DNA from 4 places in the Enterobacter sp. R4-368 genome. Region 2 is predicted to be linked to each of the others. Evidence: predicted binding sites of a transcription regulator. Region 2 holds the regulator's gene; each other region holds the start of a gene.
The links. The regulator PhoB, encoded in region 2, activates phosphate uptake and scavenging genes when phosphate is short. The targets are predictions, from matches to a motif close to CTGTCATAAAACTGNCNNAT.
Positions count from the first base shown of each region.

Region 1: H650_RS21560 (phosphoethanolamine transferase) is a predicted target of PhoB. The motif match lies at 2,059-2,078, and genes of this name have one in related genera.
Region 3: glpT (glycerol-3-phosphate transporter) is a predicted target of PhoB. The motif match lies at 1,695-1,714, and genes of this name have one in related genera.
Region 4: phnC (phosphonate ABC transporter ATP-binding protein) is a predicted target of PhoB. The motif match lies at 2,320-2,339, and genes of this name have one in related genera.

Region 1 is NC_021500.1:4,615,360-4,619,336, reverse strand. It holds gene H650_RS21575 (anion transporter) at 1-1,016, opposite strand, end outside; gene mntR (manganese-binding transcriptional regulator MntR) at 1,013-1,483, opposite strand; gene mntS (manganase accumulation protein MntS) at 1,672-1,803, shown strand; gene H650_RS21560 (phosphoethanolamine transferase) at 2,085-3,674, shown strand; gene ompX (outer membrane protein OmpX) at 3,743-3,977, opposite strand, start outside.
Region 2 is NC_021500.1:4,126,849-4,130,825, reverse strand. It holds gene phoR (phosphate regulon sensor histidine kinase PhoR) at 1-1,153, opposite strand, end outside; gene phoB (phosphate response regulator transcription factor PhoB) at 1,175-1,864, opposite strand; gene sbcD (exonuclease subunit SbcD) at 2,063-3,265, shown strand; gene sbcC (exonuclease subunit SbcC) at 3,262-3,977, shown strand, end outside.
Region 3 is NC_021500.1:1,364,223-1,368,199, reverse strand. It holds gene glpA (anaerobic glycerol-3-phosphate dehydrogenase subunit A) at 1-1,565, opposite strand, end outside; gene glpT (glycerol-3-phosphate transporter) at 1,839-3,191, shown strand; gene glpQ (glycerophosphodiester phosphodiesterase) at 3,204-3,977, shown strand, end outside.
Region 4 is NC_021500.1:1,818,960-1,822,936, forward strand. It holds gene H650_RS08520 (ABC transporter permease) at 1-394, opposite strand, end outside; gene H650_RS08525 (ABC transporter substrate-binding protein) at 483-1,571, opposite strand; gene H650_RS08530 (DUF3592 domain-containing protein) at 1,814-2,173, opposite strand; gene phnC (phosphonate ABC transporter ATP-binding protein) at 2,387-3,229, shown strand; gene phnD (phosphonate ABC transporter substrate-binding protein) at 3,265-3,977, shown strand, end outside.

The sequences.
Region 1 (3,977 bases), 490 kb from region 2:
TTTGCCATACGCAGCGCGATAAGATTGGCCAGCGAACCGGGCAGCAAACCAAAGCCGCCAACATTCACCGCCCAGGCCAGCAGCGTATCCGGCGGTACATAATTGAGCAGCAAAATGGTCGCGGGCACATTACTGATAAATTGCGACAGACCAATGGCCGTCAACCACACCCCTGGAGGTGACAACTGGCTGGCACTGTTCAGCACCGCGTGCAGCGCAGGCAACTGAATAAGCAGGTGGACATCAATAAACATGGCGATAAACACCAGCAGCAGCGTCCAGTCCACACTCAGCACTACCCGCCGCGCCAGTAGCAAGAACCCGATGGCGACAATTGCCAGCCCCCACAACTCCTGTTTCAACTCCAGCGCGGTAATAAAGATTAAGTAGAAACCCAGGCAGCTCCACACCAGACGGGGTTGCCAGTCCGGCGTTTGTACGCCGCTATGGTAGTTAAGCGCCTTTTTCGGAAAACAGAACCAGCACAACACCAAGAGCGTAACCATCATTGCCAGCGCCAGCGGCGCCATCTGCCAGATGAACGCCAGGAAAGAGAGGCCAGAGCGTCCCCAGATAAGAATGTTTTGTGGGTTTCCGATAGGCGTTAATAACGACCCGGCATTTACCGCCAGCGCTTCAAAAATGATCAGCCGGTTAACCGGGATTTCGCACAGTTTCTTCAGCGTGATGGTCAGCGGTACCACAATAAACAGCGCCACATCATTGGTGAGAAAGGTGGAGAGGAGCGCTGCAGCCAGCACCATAAACATCGCCAGCCGACGCTGATGATGAAAACGACGCACCATACGCCGCCCAATCACATCAAAATAACCGCTCAGCTCAACCCCTTTGGTCAGCAGCATCAGGCCGCTGAGGGTAATAATGGTGTGCCAGTCGATCGCACCCGGCCAGGTTTTCGGCGCAAACGGGGCAAAAAAGCACAATGCAAAACCAATAAGCAGTAACAGATGCAGGAAACGGTCGCGCGCCAGGGCGCGGAAGAACGGCATACTCATTCAGGAGGTTGCTCATGTTGCAGGGTGAAGCGACGGAAACACTCCAGCGTTTCCTCGCTGACGTGATGTTCCATACCTTCGGCGTCGCGTCGCGCGATTTCAGGACTGACACCCAGTACCAATAAGAAGCTTTCCACAATTTGGTGACGCTCGCGGCTCTCCTGCGCCAGCCTCTCACCTTCCGCAGTCAAAAAAACGCCGCGCCAGGGAATCTGTTCAATCAAGCCCACCGTTGCCAGTCTTTTTAACATTTTCGCAACCGTCGGTTGAGAAACACCAAGGCGGGCGGCCATATCCACCTGGCGGGCTTCGCCTACTTCGCGGATCAAATCCGAAATCAGTTCAACATAGTCATCAATCAGTTCGCGACGATGTGCTTCGCGCACCTGACGAAAGCCTTCAACGTGCTCTTCTACATTTACCAGCGTCACTTTTTTTATTGTTTGCTTACCTGCGCGACGGTTCATTGTGCTTCCTCTGAAGGTGTGACACCTGTGCAGCATCATATAAGAGAAGCGCCATTGTAAACCATCCGTGAATCAGCACAAAAAATTAACGTCTTAGCCATAGCTATAGAACATAGCCTGTGCTATATCTGTATGTAATGCGTTCACCCTTCATGGAACGAAGGGCATGAAAATGGCAGGAGGTAACGATGAATGAGTTCAAGAGGTGTATGCGCGTGTTTAGTCACTCTCCCTTTAAAGTCCGTTTAATGCTGCTGAATATGTTGTCCGATATCATTACCGGCAAACCTCAGCAGGGCTCCGACAAACCTTCTCACTAATGCGGCGTCGCGGTACGCCGCTTCATTTTTCTGTCACAATCCCCCGTCATACTGGCCAATTCGTCTAAAAATCAGCGTATTTTTGCTGGATTTGCAATCATTCTCTCAAAACAACCGCTTAGCCCCTGTTGACCTTCGACGCGCCTCGCTCTATCTTTGCGCTGCCCTGCACAAATTGCGGCTCGCAGATGCGGACCCCCTCCCCTCTTCACACGCACTGTCCGGCAGGTTTTGACCCTTAACGCCAGGGTGAGCACATGGCGTTTTCATGACAGTAATCTATGAGCTTAATCCTTAAAGAATCCGTTGCCTTTCGCAGCCAGACGCTCAACCCGTGGACGGGTTTCTACTTTTTACAATCGATGTTGATTAACTTCGCTCTGGGTTATGAATTTAGCGTGATGTATGCGGTTCTTTTAACCTGCGCGCTACTGATCCTCTGGCGTCATGCGCCTCGCGCGCAGAAAACCGTTATCGGGATTATCTCGCTGGTTGCCGCCTGTTATTTCCCCTTTGGTCGGGCATATGGCGCACCAAACTTCAACACGCTGCTGGCGCTGCTGTCGACCAATATGGAAGAGTCGACGGAAATTCTGACTATCTTCCCGTGGTATCACTACGCTATCGGCGTATTCATTTTTGCGCTGGGCGTTATTTCGCTGCGCCGTCGGATAATCGTGCGATCCACGCCGTGGCTGAAATGGGACACGCTGGGCACGATTGTGTGCATCGCGTCTTATTTTATTGGCCCGGTGCAAAACCATTTCAAAGGTTACGAATTCAGGATCATTGATACCGGTGTTCCGGTGTTGCGTTTCGTGCGCGATGTGGCGTTCAACTACTATGTTGTTAAAGAAGAACAGAAAAATATGGCCGCGCTCGCGAGTGTGAAAGACACCTGGACTGTGCTGGCGGTAAAACCGAAATACCATACTTACGTGGTAGTGATTGGCGAAAGCGCACGTCGTGACGCGCTGGGCGCCTTTGGCGGCCACTGGAATAACACTCCGTTTGCCAGCCAGGTGAACGGCACGCTGTTTACGGATTACATCTCCGCGAGCGGTTCAACACAAAAATCCCTTGGTCTGACGTTAAACCGCGTGGTGGATGACAAACCGCAGTATCAGGATAATTTTGTCACGCTGGCGAACCGTGCCGGTTTCCAGACCTGGTGGTTTTCTAATCAGGGGCAAATTGGCGAGTACGACACCGCCATCGCCAGTATCGCTAAGCGTGCCGATGAAGTGCAGTTTTTGAAACGTGGTGACTTCGAAGCAGATAAAAACACCCGCGACGAAGATCTGTTAAAACTGACCAATCAGGTCCTGAGCACAAAACGTACCCAGCCGCAGCTGATTGTGCTGCATTTGATGGGCTCGCACCCGCAGGCCTGCGATCGCACCGGCGGCAAGTACAATGAGTTTGTGCAGTCAAAAGAGACTTCCTGCTACCTCTATTCCATCACGCAGACCGATGATTTCCTCGGGAAAATGTATTCGCAACTGGTTAATACCGGCGAAAGTTTTTCGATGGTTTACTTCTCGGATCACGGACTGGCGATTAAAGAACGCGGAAAAGAGGTGCAGTACCTGGCGCACGCCGATACTTTTCAGCAGGACTTCCAGGTGCCATTTATGGTGCTTTCCAGCGACGATACCAAACATCGGGTAATTAAAGCGCGCCGTTCAGCGAACGACTTTTTGAGTTTCTTTTCGCAGTGGACGGGGATCAGCGCAGAGCAGATTAAAAATCCTTACCGTTTTATGTCCGAGCAAAAAGCCGGGCCAGCGTACATTACCAACTTTAAGTTACAGAAAGTTGACTATAACCATCTCGGCACGGATCTCTTCGATACGCGCAGTAAGCGGTAATTTCTGAAGCAGATTGCAGATAAAAAAAATCCGCCCAGTGGGCGGATTTTTTATTATCGCCGAAGCGATTAGAAGCGGTAACCAACGCCGGCAATCCAGGTGCCAACGTCTACGTTACGAATGCGGCTCTGCTCGTAGGAGAAGTCCAGAGCAACGTTTTCCATCGGGTTGAACTGCAGACCAGCACCGTAAGAGAAACCGTAGTCGCTGGTATCAGACACTTTAGCGGTGTCTACAGTCTGCTGGAATTTACCGTAACCTACACCCACAACACCGTAGATGCTCGCCCAGTCGTTGATGCGG
Region 2 (3,977 bases):
CAGTTTGCCGCGAGCGGGCTTTATCCACCCGGTAGAAACGTTCGGTCAGGCGCGGAATATGTTCTGCGGCAATGCCCGGTCCGTTATCTTCCACGCTAAATTCAGCGCCCTGCGGTACATGCTGCCAGCGCACAATAACGTGTGTGCCCGCTGGCGTGTGGTTGACGGCGTTATACACCAGATTAGAAATTGCGCTACGCAGCTGCTCCTCGTTCCCGAGCACTTTGAGCGTGTTATCCACGTCAAACGTGAACGTGTGTTTTTGCTGGCTGAGGGTTTGCGCTTCCCGTTCGACAACCCGCAGCATCATCGGTACATCAATGGTCTCGTTAGGGGGTAGCGTCGGTGCGGCTTCGATTTTCGACAGCGTGAGTAGCTGACGCACCAGCCCTTCCATCCGCGACGTTTGTTCACGCATGGTGTGCAACGCTTTTTCGCGCGGCGCCCCTTCCAGCGTTTGCTCCTGCATCATTTCCAGGTAGCCCTGCAGCACCGTTAACGGGGTGCGCAGTTCATGACTGACGTTAGCGAAAAAGTTACGCCGCGCGCCTTCCAGCTGGTGCATTTGCGTCACATCGCGCGCCACCATCAGCAGTTGTTGCTCGCTGTAGGGCATGACGCGAATCTCAAGATGCCGCCCATTATTTAGTACCAGGTGCAGAGGTCGGCCAAACTCCTGGTTCCTGATGTATTTCGTAAATTCGGGGTAGCGCAGTAAGTTAAGGATATTCTGGCCATTATCGTCCGGCCAGCGCAGCCCCAGCATCTGCTGCGCGAGACCGTTACACCAGAAAATCGCCCCTTCTTCCGTGGTGAGGATCACCGCATCCGGCAGCGATTCCGCACCGCTGCGAAAGCGTTTGATCAAATTTCCCAGTTCGCGGCGGCGCTTTTTGTTACGCATCTGCATCTGGTGTAGCCCGTAAAGTAGCGGCTCCCAGCTGCCGGTTCCCGGCGGCGGCGTCATGCTTTTATCGACCCATAACCACCAGGAAAGACGCAGTAAATTCCAGAAATGCCAGATCAGCAACCCGGTTACCGCGGCGAACAAAAACCAGGGCAGGTAACCGAAAATCGCGCCGAGAATAAAGGCGGGGATACAACAAAGGAGGAGCTCCAGCACCAGCCTTTTCCATGACAGCCGTTCCAGCACGCGTCACACTCCTGTCAAATTTCAGAAACGGGTCGAAAAACGATATCCCGTGCCGCGCACTGTTTGCACCATACGATCGTGGCCGCTGTGTTCCAGCGCTTTGCGCAGACGGCGAATATGCACGTCCACGGTTCTGTCTTCAACGTAAACGTTGGTTCCCCATACGTGGTTCAGCAGCTGTTCGCGGCTATAAACACGTTCCGGGTGAGTCATAAAGAAGTGTAAGAGTTTAAACTCTGTCGGTCCCATATCCAGCGGATTTTCACCGGTCATCACGCGGTGTGAGGAAGGATCGAGGCTCAGCCCCTGCATTTCAATCACCTCTTCCACCGCCATCGGTGAAATACGGCGCATCACGGCTTTAATACGCGCGACCAGCTCTTTCGGTGAAAATGGCTTGGTAATGTAATCGTCCGCCCCCGTTTCCAGACCGCGAACGCGATCCTCTTCCTCCCCGCGCGCGGTCAGCATCATCACCGGAATATCACGGGTCATCGCTTCGCGTTTAAGATGTTTAATAAACTGAATGCCAGAACCGCCAGGCAGCATCCAGTCCAGTAAAACCAGGTCGGGCCAGGGTTCGTTAAGTTGGTTCACCGCGCTGTCATAATCTTCAGCTTCCACCGGTTGAAAACCATTTTGCTCGAGCACGAAGCACACCATTTCACGGATTGGTGCTTCATCTTCTACGACCAGAATTCGTCTCGCCATAATTCGCCCTGTTTTAATTAAGTCGTCAGTATATGTAGCGGCGCCATTATGCGTCAGTTTTATGACAGATTTATGAATAAGATGACCGCTATATGACCCGCCCGGTGGCCGTGTGACAACGCAAATTTGCGTTCGGTTATGTCCCTCATCTGCTTAATGTTTATAATCTGCTTTACGCTTTTTCGCCATGGAACCGCTATGCGCATCATTCACACTTCAGACTGGCATCTGGGTCAAAACTTCTACAGTAAAAACCGCGCCGCCGAACATGACGCTTTTCTCGACTGGCTGCTCGCCGCCGCCGAAACGCATCAGGTGGATGCCATTATTGTCGCAGGCGATATTTTTGATACCGGTTCCCCGCCAAGCTACGCCCGCGAGCTTTACAACCGCTTTGTGGTCAAACTCCAGCAGACGGGCTGCCAGCTTATCGTGCTGGCGGGAAACCACGATTCCGTGGCCACGCTGAATGAATCAAAAGAGATCCTCGCTTACCTGAAAACCACCGTGGTGGCCAGTGCAGGTACCAGACCATTCCTGCTAAAACGCCGCGATGGCGAACCCGGCGCGGTATTTTGCCCGGTGCCGTTTTTACGCCCGCGCGACATTACCGTTAGCCAGGCGGGGCTTTCCGGGCAACAAAAACAGCAGCATTTACTGGCGGCGATCACCGATTACTATCAACAACAATTTACTGAGGCCTGTGAACTGCGCGGTGACAAACCACTGCCGATTATCGCCAGCGGCCATTTAACCACGGTGGGTGCCAGTAAAAGTGACGCGGTGCGTGATATTTATATCGGCACGTTAGACGCCTTCCCTGCACAAAATTTTCCCCCTGTGGATTATCTCGCACTCGGCCATATTCATCGCGCGCAGAAGATTGGCGGCCTTGAGCACATCCGTTACTGCGGTTCGCCCATTGCGTTGAGCTTTGATGAAACCGGGAAAAGCAAAAGCGTCAATCTGGTGACATTCGCCGAAGGTAAGCTCGCCGATGTCACGGCGCTGGAGGTGCCGGCAACCCAACCGTTAGCGGTGATCAAAGGCGATTTCGCTGAAATCTGCCGTCAGTTAGAACAGTGGCTCAATGCCCCCGCAGAGCCACCCGTCTGGCTGGATATTGAAATCGAAAGCCATGAATATCTGGCGGATATGCAACGCAAAATCCAGCTGGTAACCGAAGATTTGCCGGTCGAAGTGCTGCTGGTGCGCCGCAGCCGCGAGCAGCGCGAACGAATTCTTTCCGGCGAGTTACGCGAAACCTTAAACGAATTAAAAGTGGAAGAGGTGTTCGCCCGCCGCCTTGCGCTGGCAGAACTCGACGACACACAAAATGCACGGTTACACACGTTGTTTAGCGAAGCGCGCCAGGCGTTGGATGAGGAGAATGAAGCATGAAAATCCTGAGCCTGCGGCTAAAAAACCTGAACTCGCTTAAAGGCGAGTGGAAAATAGACTTCACCGAAGAGCCGTTTGCCAGTAACGGTTTATTCGCCATTACCGGCGCGACGGGCGCGGGGAAAACCACGCTGCTCGACGCTATCTGCCTGGCGCTGTACCACGAAACACCGCGCCTGAGCACCCTTTCGCAATCGCAAAACGATTTAATGACCCGCGATACGGCCGACTGCCTGGCCGAGGTGGAGTTTGAAGTGAAAGGCGTCGCCTACCGCGCGTTCTGGAGCCAGAGCCGCGCCCGCGGGCTGCCGGATGGCAACCTGCAAGCCCCGCGCGTTGAGCTGGCGGCCTGCGCCGATGGCAAAATCCTTGCCGATAAAGTGAAAGATAAGCTTGATCTTACCGCCTCACTGACCGGGCTGGATTATGGCCGCTTTACCCGTTCTATGCTGCTGTCGCAGGGGCAGTTTGCCGCGTTCCTCAACGCGAAGCCGCGCGAACGCGCCGAGTTGCTCGAAGAGCTGACCGGCACCGAGATTTACGGCCAGATTTCCGCCATGGTGTTTGAAAAACACAAAGCGGCGAAAACCCGGCTGGAGCAGTTGCAGGCGCAGGCAAAAGGCGTGGAACTGCTTAGTGATGAGCAGCGCCAGCAGCTTGCGCAACGTTTGCAGGCGCTTACTGACGAAGAGCAACGTTTGCTGGCAGGGCA
Region 3 (3,977 bases), 2.3 Mb from region 2:
GTGAATTCGCTTTCACGCAGCGCATCGCCCCAGGCAACGGGTTTAACGCCTTTCCAGCGTTCATTAAGAAAACCGGCCAGTTGATGCAAAGATTCACTTTCGGTCGTGACATGCATGCGGTTAAGCAACCCGGCAGCGCGACAGGCGCATAGCTCGCCCTGGCAGGTGCCCATCCCGACGCGTGTGCGGCGGCGCAAATCCAGCAGCGAGTGGACATTGAGGTTTTCGACGGCGTACTGCACTTCCCCGGCGGTGACGGCTTCACATTCACAGACCAGGCTGCGGTTATGTCTGTCACTACCAAGCCAGGCTGGCGTGCGATCGCCATGGCGATAGACCGCCGAACCGCGGAGCGGCGTCGGCAGAGAAATGATTTTTTTGAGCGCCTGTTCTGTCGGCTCACGTGAGCCAGGCAGCGGCGCGGTGGCGGTGGTGCAAGGAGCATGATGATTGAGCTTGCGACACACGGCATCCGTTGCCCATTCGGCCATCAGCCGGTAAGTCATCAGCTTGCCGCCGGTAATAGTGATAAACCCTTCCAGTCCGTCGCGCTGCGCGTGGTCCAGCAACACAATTCCCCGGCTGACGTTGCGCCCGCTCGGATCATCATCGCTGGCAACTAGCGGTCGCACACCGGCATAAGCACGCAGAATGCGCGTTTTCGCCATCACCGGTGCCAGTTTTTCCCCTTCACGCAGCAGAATATCCACTTCGTCAGGCGTGACGCGCAGGTTATCGATATCGGCGTAATCAATATGCGTCGAGGTGGTGCCAATCAGTGAAATCGTGTCGCCAGGTACCAGAATATCGGCGTCGGCGGGTTTGCGGCAGCGGTTGATGACGTGCTGGTTAATACGGTGATCGAGGATCAGCAGCGCGCCTTTCGCGGGGAACATGCGGATGCTCAGATCGGCATATTCAGCGATACGCTGGCCCCAAATCCCGGCGGCGTTGACCACCACAGGCGCATGTAACTCCTGTGTTTCGCCGCTGGCGGGATGATAAAGCCGCACACCGCTCACCGTATCACCATGGCGGATCAGGCCACACACTTCATGTCCGGTGAGGATTTTGGCGCCATGCTCGCGCGCGTCCAGCATATTGCTGGCGGTGAGACGGAAAGGGTCCACCGTGCCGTCCGGTACGCGCACCGCGCCGATCAGCGCCGGGTTGACGCTTGGCTCCATGCGCAGCGCTTCCTGCGGTGAGATGGCCTGCGCCGGGATCCCCGCTTGCAGACAGGCGTCAATAAACTGGCTTTGATAGACCAGATCATCTTCCGGCAGGGTGATAAACAGGCCGTCTGTCGGTTCGATACAGTGGCGGGCGATGCGTTTGAGGATCTGGTTTTCGGCAATACATTCACGTGCTGATTCGTTATCGGTCACCGCGTAACGCGCACCGCTGTGCAGTAAGCCATGGTTACGGCCGGTCGCGCCGGTGGCGATATCGTGGCGTTCAAGCAGCACCACGCGCAAGCCGCGCAGGGCGCAGTCGCGGGCGATGCCTGCGCCGGTCGCGCCGCCGCCGATAATAATCACATCGTAGTCACTGGAGTTGCGCATGTTCGCGTCCTTCTGGTCGACGTTCCTTAGCAACCATTTAGCCATACTATGATTGTGGTTTGTTTGATATCGCGCATATTCGAGCAAAAAACGAAAGTGAAACGCGCTTTCTTGCGTGAAGTTAGATGTTTGTCATATTTCTGTAACAATATCTGCGACAACTCATTCTCTCTGGTTAAAACTTTCACTACAATCCGCCGCGAATAACTCTGGTTATGTTCGTTTTCACTCATTAATGAAAGATATGAGTCTTACCGCGCCACGGAGGCCGCTATGTTGAGTATTTTTAGACCTGCCCCCCATCAATCGCGTCTGCCCGATGCGCAAATCGACCCGCTGTACCGGCGGTTGCGCTGGCAGATTTTCCTCGGGATCTTCTTCGGTTATGCCGCCTACTATCTGGTGCGTAAGAACTTTGCGCTGGCGATGCCGTATTTAGTCGAACAGGGCTTTTCCCGTGGCGATCTGGGGTTTGCGCTGTCCGGGATCTCCATTGCCTACGGTTTTTCGAAATTTATTATGGGTTCGGTGTCGGATCGCTCGAATCCGCGCGTTTTCCTGCCCGCCGGCTTAATTCTGGCGGCGGCGGTGATGCTGGTTATGGGCTTCGTGCCGTGGGCCACATCCAGCATCATGGTCATGTTTGTGCTGCTGTTCCTGTGCGGCTGGTTCCAGGGGATGGGCTGGCCGCCGTGTGGGCGCACTATGGTGCACTGGTGGTCGCAAAAAGAGCGCGGCGGCATTGTGTCGGTGTGGAACTGTGCGCATAACGTCGGTGGTGGCATTCCTCCGCTGCTGTTCCTGCTGGGGATGGCATGGTTTAACGACTGGCACGCGGCGTTATATATGCCCGCGTTTGGCGCGATTCTGGTGGCGATTCTTGCGTTCGCACTGATGCGCGATACGCCACAATCCTGCGGCTTACCGCCGATTGAAGAGTACAAAAACGACTACCCGGATGATTACAGCGACAAGCACGAAGAAGAGTTGTCCGCCAAACAGATTTTCATGCAGTACATCCTGCCGAACAAACTGTTGTGGTATATCGCGGTCGCGAACGTTTTTGTTTACCTGCTGCGCTACGGCATTCTCGACTGGTCGCCGACTTACCTGAAAGAGGTGAAACACTTCGCGCTGGATAAATCCTCGTGGGCCTATTTCTTCTATGAATATGCGGGTATTCCCGGCACGCTGCTGTGTGGCTGGATGTCGGATAAAGTCTTCCGCGGTAATCGCGGTGCAACGGGCGTGTTCTTTATGACGCTGGTGACCATTGCGACTATCGTTTACTGGTTGAACCCGGCGGGTAACCCGACCGTGGATATGGCTTGTATGATCATCATCGGCTTCCTGATTTATGGCCCGGTGATGTTGATTGGTCTGCATGCGCTGGAGCTGGCACCGAAAAAAGCGGCGGGTACGGCGGCGGGCTTTACCGGCTTGTTTGGCTATCTTGGCGGTTCTGTCGCCGCCAGCGCCATTGTTGGCTATACCGTTGATTTCTTCGGCTGGGATGGCGGCTTTATAGTGATGATTGGCGGCAGCATTCTGGCGGTTTTACTGCTGGTTATCGTGATGATTGGCGAGAAACGTCACCATGCCGACGTGCTGGCGCGTCGTAGCTAACAGGGAGCACTGATGAAAACCACTTTCACCCGTATGACGTCAAGCCTGCTGCTGGCAGGCGCGTTAACCAGCCAGGCGCTGGCCGCCGATAAAATCGTTATCGCCCATCGTGGCGCCAGCGGTTATCTGCCGGAACATACCTTACCGGCGAAAGCGATGGCCTATGCGCAGGGCGCGGATTTCCTGGAACAGGATCTGGTGATGACCAAAGACGACCAGTTGGTCGTTCTGCATGATCACTATCTCGACCGCGTGACGGATGTCGCGGAGCGCTTCCCACAGCGCGCGCGTAAAGACGGGCGCTACTACGCCATCGACTTTACGCTCGACGAGATCCGCTCGCTGAAGTTTACCGAAGGGTTCGAGCTGGAAAAGGGCAAAAAAGTGCAGGTCTATCCGGGGCGTTTCCCGATGGGCAAATCCGATTTCCGCATTCACACGTTTGAAGAGGAGATCGAGTTTGTGCAGGGGTTAAACCACTCCACTGGCAAAAACATCGGTATTTATCCGGAGATCAAAGCGCCCTGGTTCCACCATCAGGAGGGGAAAGATATTGCCGCAAAAACGCTGGAAGTGCTGAAAAAGTACGGGTACACCAGCAAGCAGGACAACGTGTACCTGCAATGTTTTGACGTCAATGAGCTCAAGCGCATTAAGAATGAGCTGGAACCGAAGATGGGGATGGATCTTAAACTGGTGCAGCTGATTGCGTATACCAAATGGAATGAAACGCAGGAGCAGCAGCCGGACGGTAAATGGGTGAATTACAGTTACGACTGGATGTTC
Region 4 (3,977 bases), 2.3 Mb from region 2:
AGAAAAAGCCCACCGGCCCGGCGGCCACCACGTAGCCAAAGCCGAGCACCATCGGCGAGACAAAAATAGGCACGAGGATCAGCGGCTCAATAAAACGGCGGCCCGGTAAATCGGTGCGCACCATCAAAAACGCCAGAATGCCGCCCAGTGGAATAGCGATAAACACCAGGCCAAAAGCGAGGATAAAGCCGGACTTCAGCGCCAGATAAAAATCCGGATCGGTAAAGATAAACTCGAAGGCTTCGAGACTCAGTTCCTTGGAGCGGACAAAAAAGGGCGCCGAGAGAAAACTCTGCACCACAATAAATAACAGCGGGATATAGATAACCAGCGCGGTAATTAACACAATGACGCCGCGCGGCAACCCCTGCCATTTTCTGCGCACACTATTCATACATCTTCCCTTTGGTCAGGAACCTCACGCCAACCCGCTGGCTGAGAAAAGGGTTGTGCGCAAAACCGGCGCACAACCGGTCAGGGCGTTATTTAGCGGCAGCAGCGCGCCATTGTTTAATAAATTCCAGACGTTTTTTCGGCTCCAGATACTCCAGCAGCGACTCATCCACCGCAATCGGCTTCAGTGCGTCGCCCAGCTGTTTGGTCATGCCATCGATGTCGTTTTTGCCTTCAATATCGTTACGCAGCGAGGGGATATCCGCCTGGTTAGCGAGAATGCTCTGCCCTTTTTCCGACAGCACATAGTCAAACCACAGTTTCGCGGCGTTGCTGTGCTCTGCTTCAGCGCTGATAAACGACACGCGCGACAGCACCAGCACGTAATCTTTCGGGTAGGAGATGCCCAGCGAGTTATCCCCCTTCGCGCGCGCTTCGGCGTAGGAGCCCAGAATGTTGTAGCCAATCAGATTTTCGCCGGAAGAGACGCGCTCCATCATCGTGCCGGTGGAGGATTGCACGGTTAAACCGCCCTTCGCCACATCCGCCAGATGGGTGAAATAGTCTTTGTCGTGCTTGCTGTCTTCAACCGCGAGCATAAAACCAAGCCCCGATTTTTCGATATCGTAGGTGGTGACTTTATTTTTGAATTTGTCGGTCTGGCTGGCGATAAGTTTGCCAAGCGCGGTGTGCGAATCCGGTACGTCGCCCGCCGGGATCAGGCGTTTGTTATAGATAAAGATCACCGGCTCATAGGTGGTGCCATAGGCTTTTTTCTCCCAGACCGCCCACTTGGGCAGTTTATCCAGCTCGGGCGACGCGTATTCAGCCGCATAGTCGGTGGCCAGCTTCAGCGCGGTATCCATAGAGGAACTCCAGACCACATCGCCACTGCCGCCGCCGGAAGCCTGTTCGCTAAGATAACGGTTGTACAGTTCGGTACTGTTCATATCGTTATATTCCACTTTTATGCCCGGATACTGCGCCTCGAATCCCTTGATCAGCGGGCCTGCGGCTTTGGTATCGGTAGTGGAATAAATAACAACTTTGCCTTCTTTGGTTCCGGCGTCTACGATTTTCTGGTAATCCGCCGGGTACCCCTGAGGCACGGCAGCCAGCGCAGCGCCGGAAAACAGCGCCGCCAGCGCCACGGCCAGAACAGTGAATTTCTTATCCATGAACAAACCCCTTTGGTATCATTTTTTAAACACAAATTTAACATATAGCGTGCATTTCACCCGCTGCAACGCAGTGGCTTGTTTTTTCCAGGTTTTGTGACGCTGGCGGGATTAAAATTCATGCTGTTGCAGTGTGCGGGCATAACGCGGGTTAACGCGCTGGCTGGAAAGGGAAAATGGCGCGAATCTCAGGCGAAAAGTCGGTGGAAGGACATCCCTTGCGGCGAAGGGAATGGCGGGGATTAATCCCCTAAAATTAACGGGCGGTCATATAAGATAATGTGCTGCGGATTTTGCGGATCGTACTTCACGGTCGTGCCGTTGCCCTCGGCAAACCGCACAATTTCACGGCTATCCAGGAACTGAAACACGCTCGCCTGCACCAGTTGCCCCTCGCGGGTTCTGAAGCGCAACACCAGTTCACAATAGACAGAGCGCCTGTCCATCCAGTTGGTGCGTTTAAGGGCAATAATATCCGCATTCGCACCGATACCGTGTTTCATCACATGGGCTTCGATAAAGAGCTGGCGAACCCAGCGCAGCGCGTAATAAAGCAGAAACGCCGCCAGGGCGACAATGAAGATAAAAACGAAATAAGACATTGTAAACGCCATTTATTTTCTCCGTCGCTGTGTGTCCCACTGCCTGACGTAGCACCTGTGGTGCGGCGGGCAGGATAACGAAATCGACGCACGCTCGCACGCCCTTTCGAAAGCCAAACTTCCGTGTTCATTATTTGTTCGCTTTTTCGTCATAAAACGATCATCACCCGTGCTCTTAATGGTCGCCAGTTTAATGAAAAAACCGGAAGACTTATGAACAGCGCGTTGGCAGAAATCTCTGAAGACCACTATTCGTCTCTGCATCAATTAAACACGGTGCCGAAGCAAAAGGTGCTGAGCGTGAAGAACTTGCGTAAAGCCTATAACGCGCACCAGACCGTGCTGCACGACATCAGTTTAGATCTGCACAGCGGTGAGATGGTCGGCGTGATTGGACGCTCCGGCGCAGGGAAATCCACGTTGCTGCATGTACTAAACGGCACGCACAGCGCCACCTCTGGCGAAATTTTAAGTTTCCCGGAAGTGGGTACGCCGCGCGATGTCACCCATCTGAAAGGTCGTGCGCTTAATCAGTGGCGCAGCCAGTGCGGCATGATTTTCCAGGACTTCTGCCTGGTGCCGCGCCTCGACGTGCTGACCAATGTGCTGCTCGGCAGGCTGAGCCAGACGTCGACGCTGAAATCCCTGTTTAAAGTCTTTACCGATGAAGACCGCGCCAGAGCAATCGCTTTGCTGGAGTGGCTGAACATGCTGCCGCATGCCTTACAGCGGGCGGAAACGCTTTCCGGCGGTCAGATGCAGCGTGTCGCCATTTGCCGCGCGTTGATCCAAAACCCCTCTCTTTTACTGGCGGACGAACCTGTCGCTTCGCTGGATCCGAAAAATACCCAGCGCATCATGGGCGTATTACGCGAAGTGAGCGAACAAGGCATCAGTGTGATGGTGAACCTGCACTCCGTGGAGCTGGTGAAAGAGTATTGCACCCGCGTTATCGGCGTTTCCCAGGGACGGATCATTTTTGACGATCATCCCTCCCGGTTAACGCAGGACGTGCTGCAGGTGCTGTACGGCGATGAAATCAGTCAATTGCATTAATTATTCCTTCCAATGAGACGACACAGGCAATGACAATGAAAAAGCATATTTCTGGCGCATTACGTTTATCGGCATTGATGACAGGTCTTCTGCTGGCATGGCAGGCGGCTGCCGCGGAGCAGCCGAAGGAATTAAATCTGGGGATTTTGGGCGGCCAGAACGCAACCCAACAAATTGGTGATAACCAGTGCGTGAAAGAGTTTCTGGATAAAGAGCTCAGCGTGGATACCAAGCTGCGCAATTCGTCTGATTATTCGGGCGTGATTCAGGGTCTGTTGGGCGGAAAAGTCGACGTGGTGCTGAGCATGTCCCCCTCCTCTTACGCATCCGTGTATATCAATAACCCGAAAGCCGTGGATATCGTCGGGATCGCGGTGGATGACAAAGATCAATCGCGCGGTTACCACTCGGTGGTGATCGTGAAAGCCGACAGCCCGTACAAAAAACTGGAAGATCTGAAAGGTAAAGCGTTTGGCTTCGCCGATCCGGATTCCACTTCCGGTTACCTGATCCCGAACTACGCCTTCAAACAGAAGTTTGGCGGTAACGCGGACAATAAATACAACAACTACTTCTCCAGCGTCACCTTCTCCGGTGGTCACGAGCAAGATATCCTCGGCGTGCTGAACGGCCAGTTCGCGGGCGCTGTCACCTGGACCTCGATGGTCGGCGATTACAACTCAGGCTACAGCGTCGGGGCGTTTAACCGTCTGATCCGCATGGATCACCCGAACCTGATGAAAGAGAT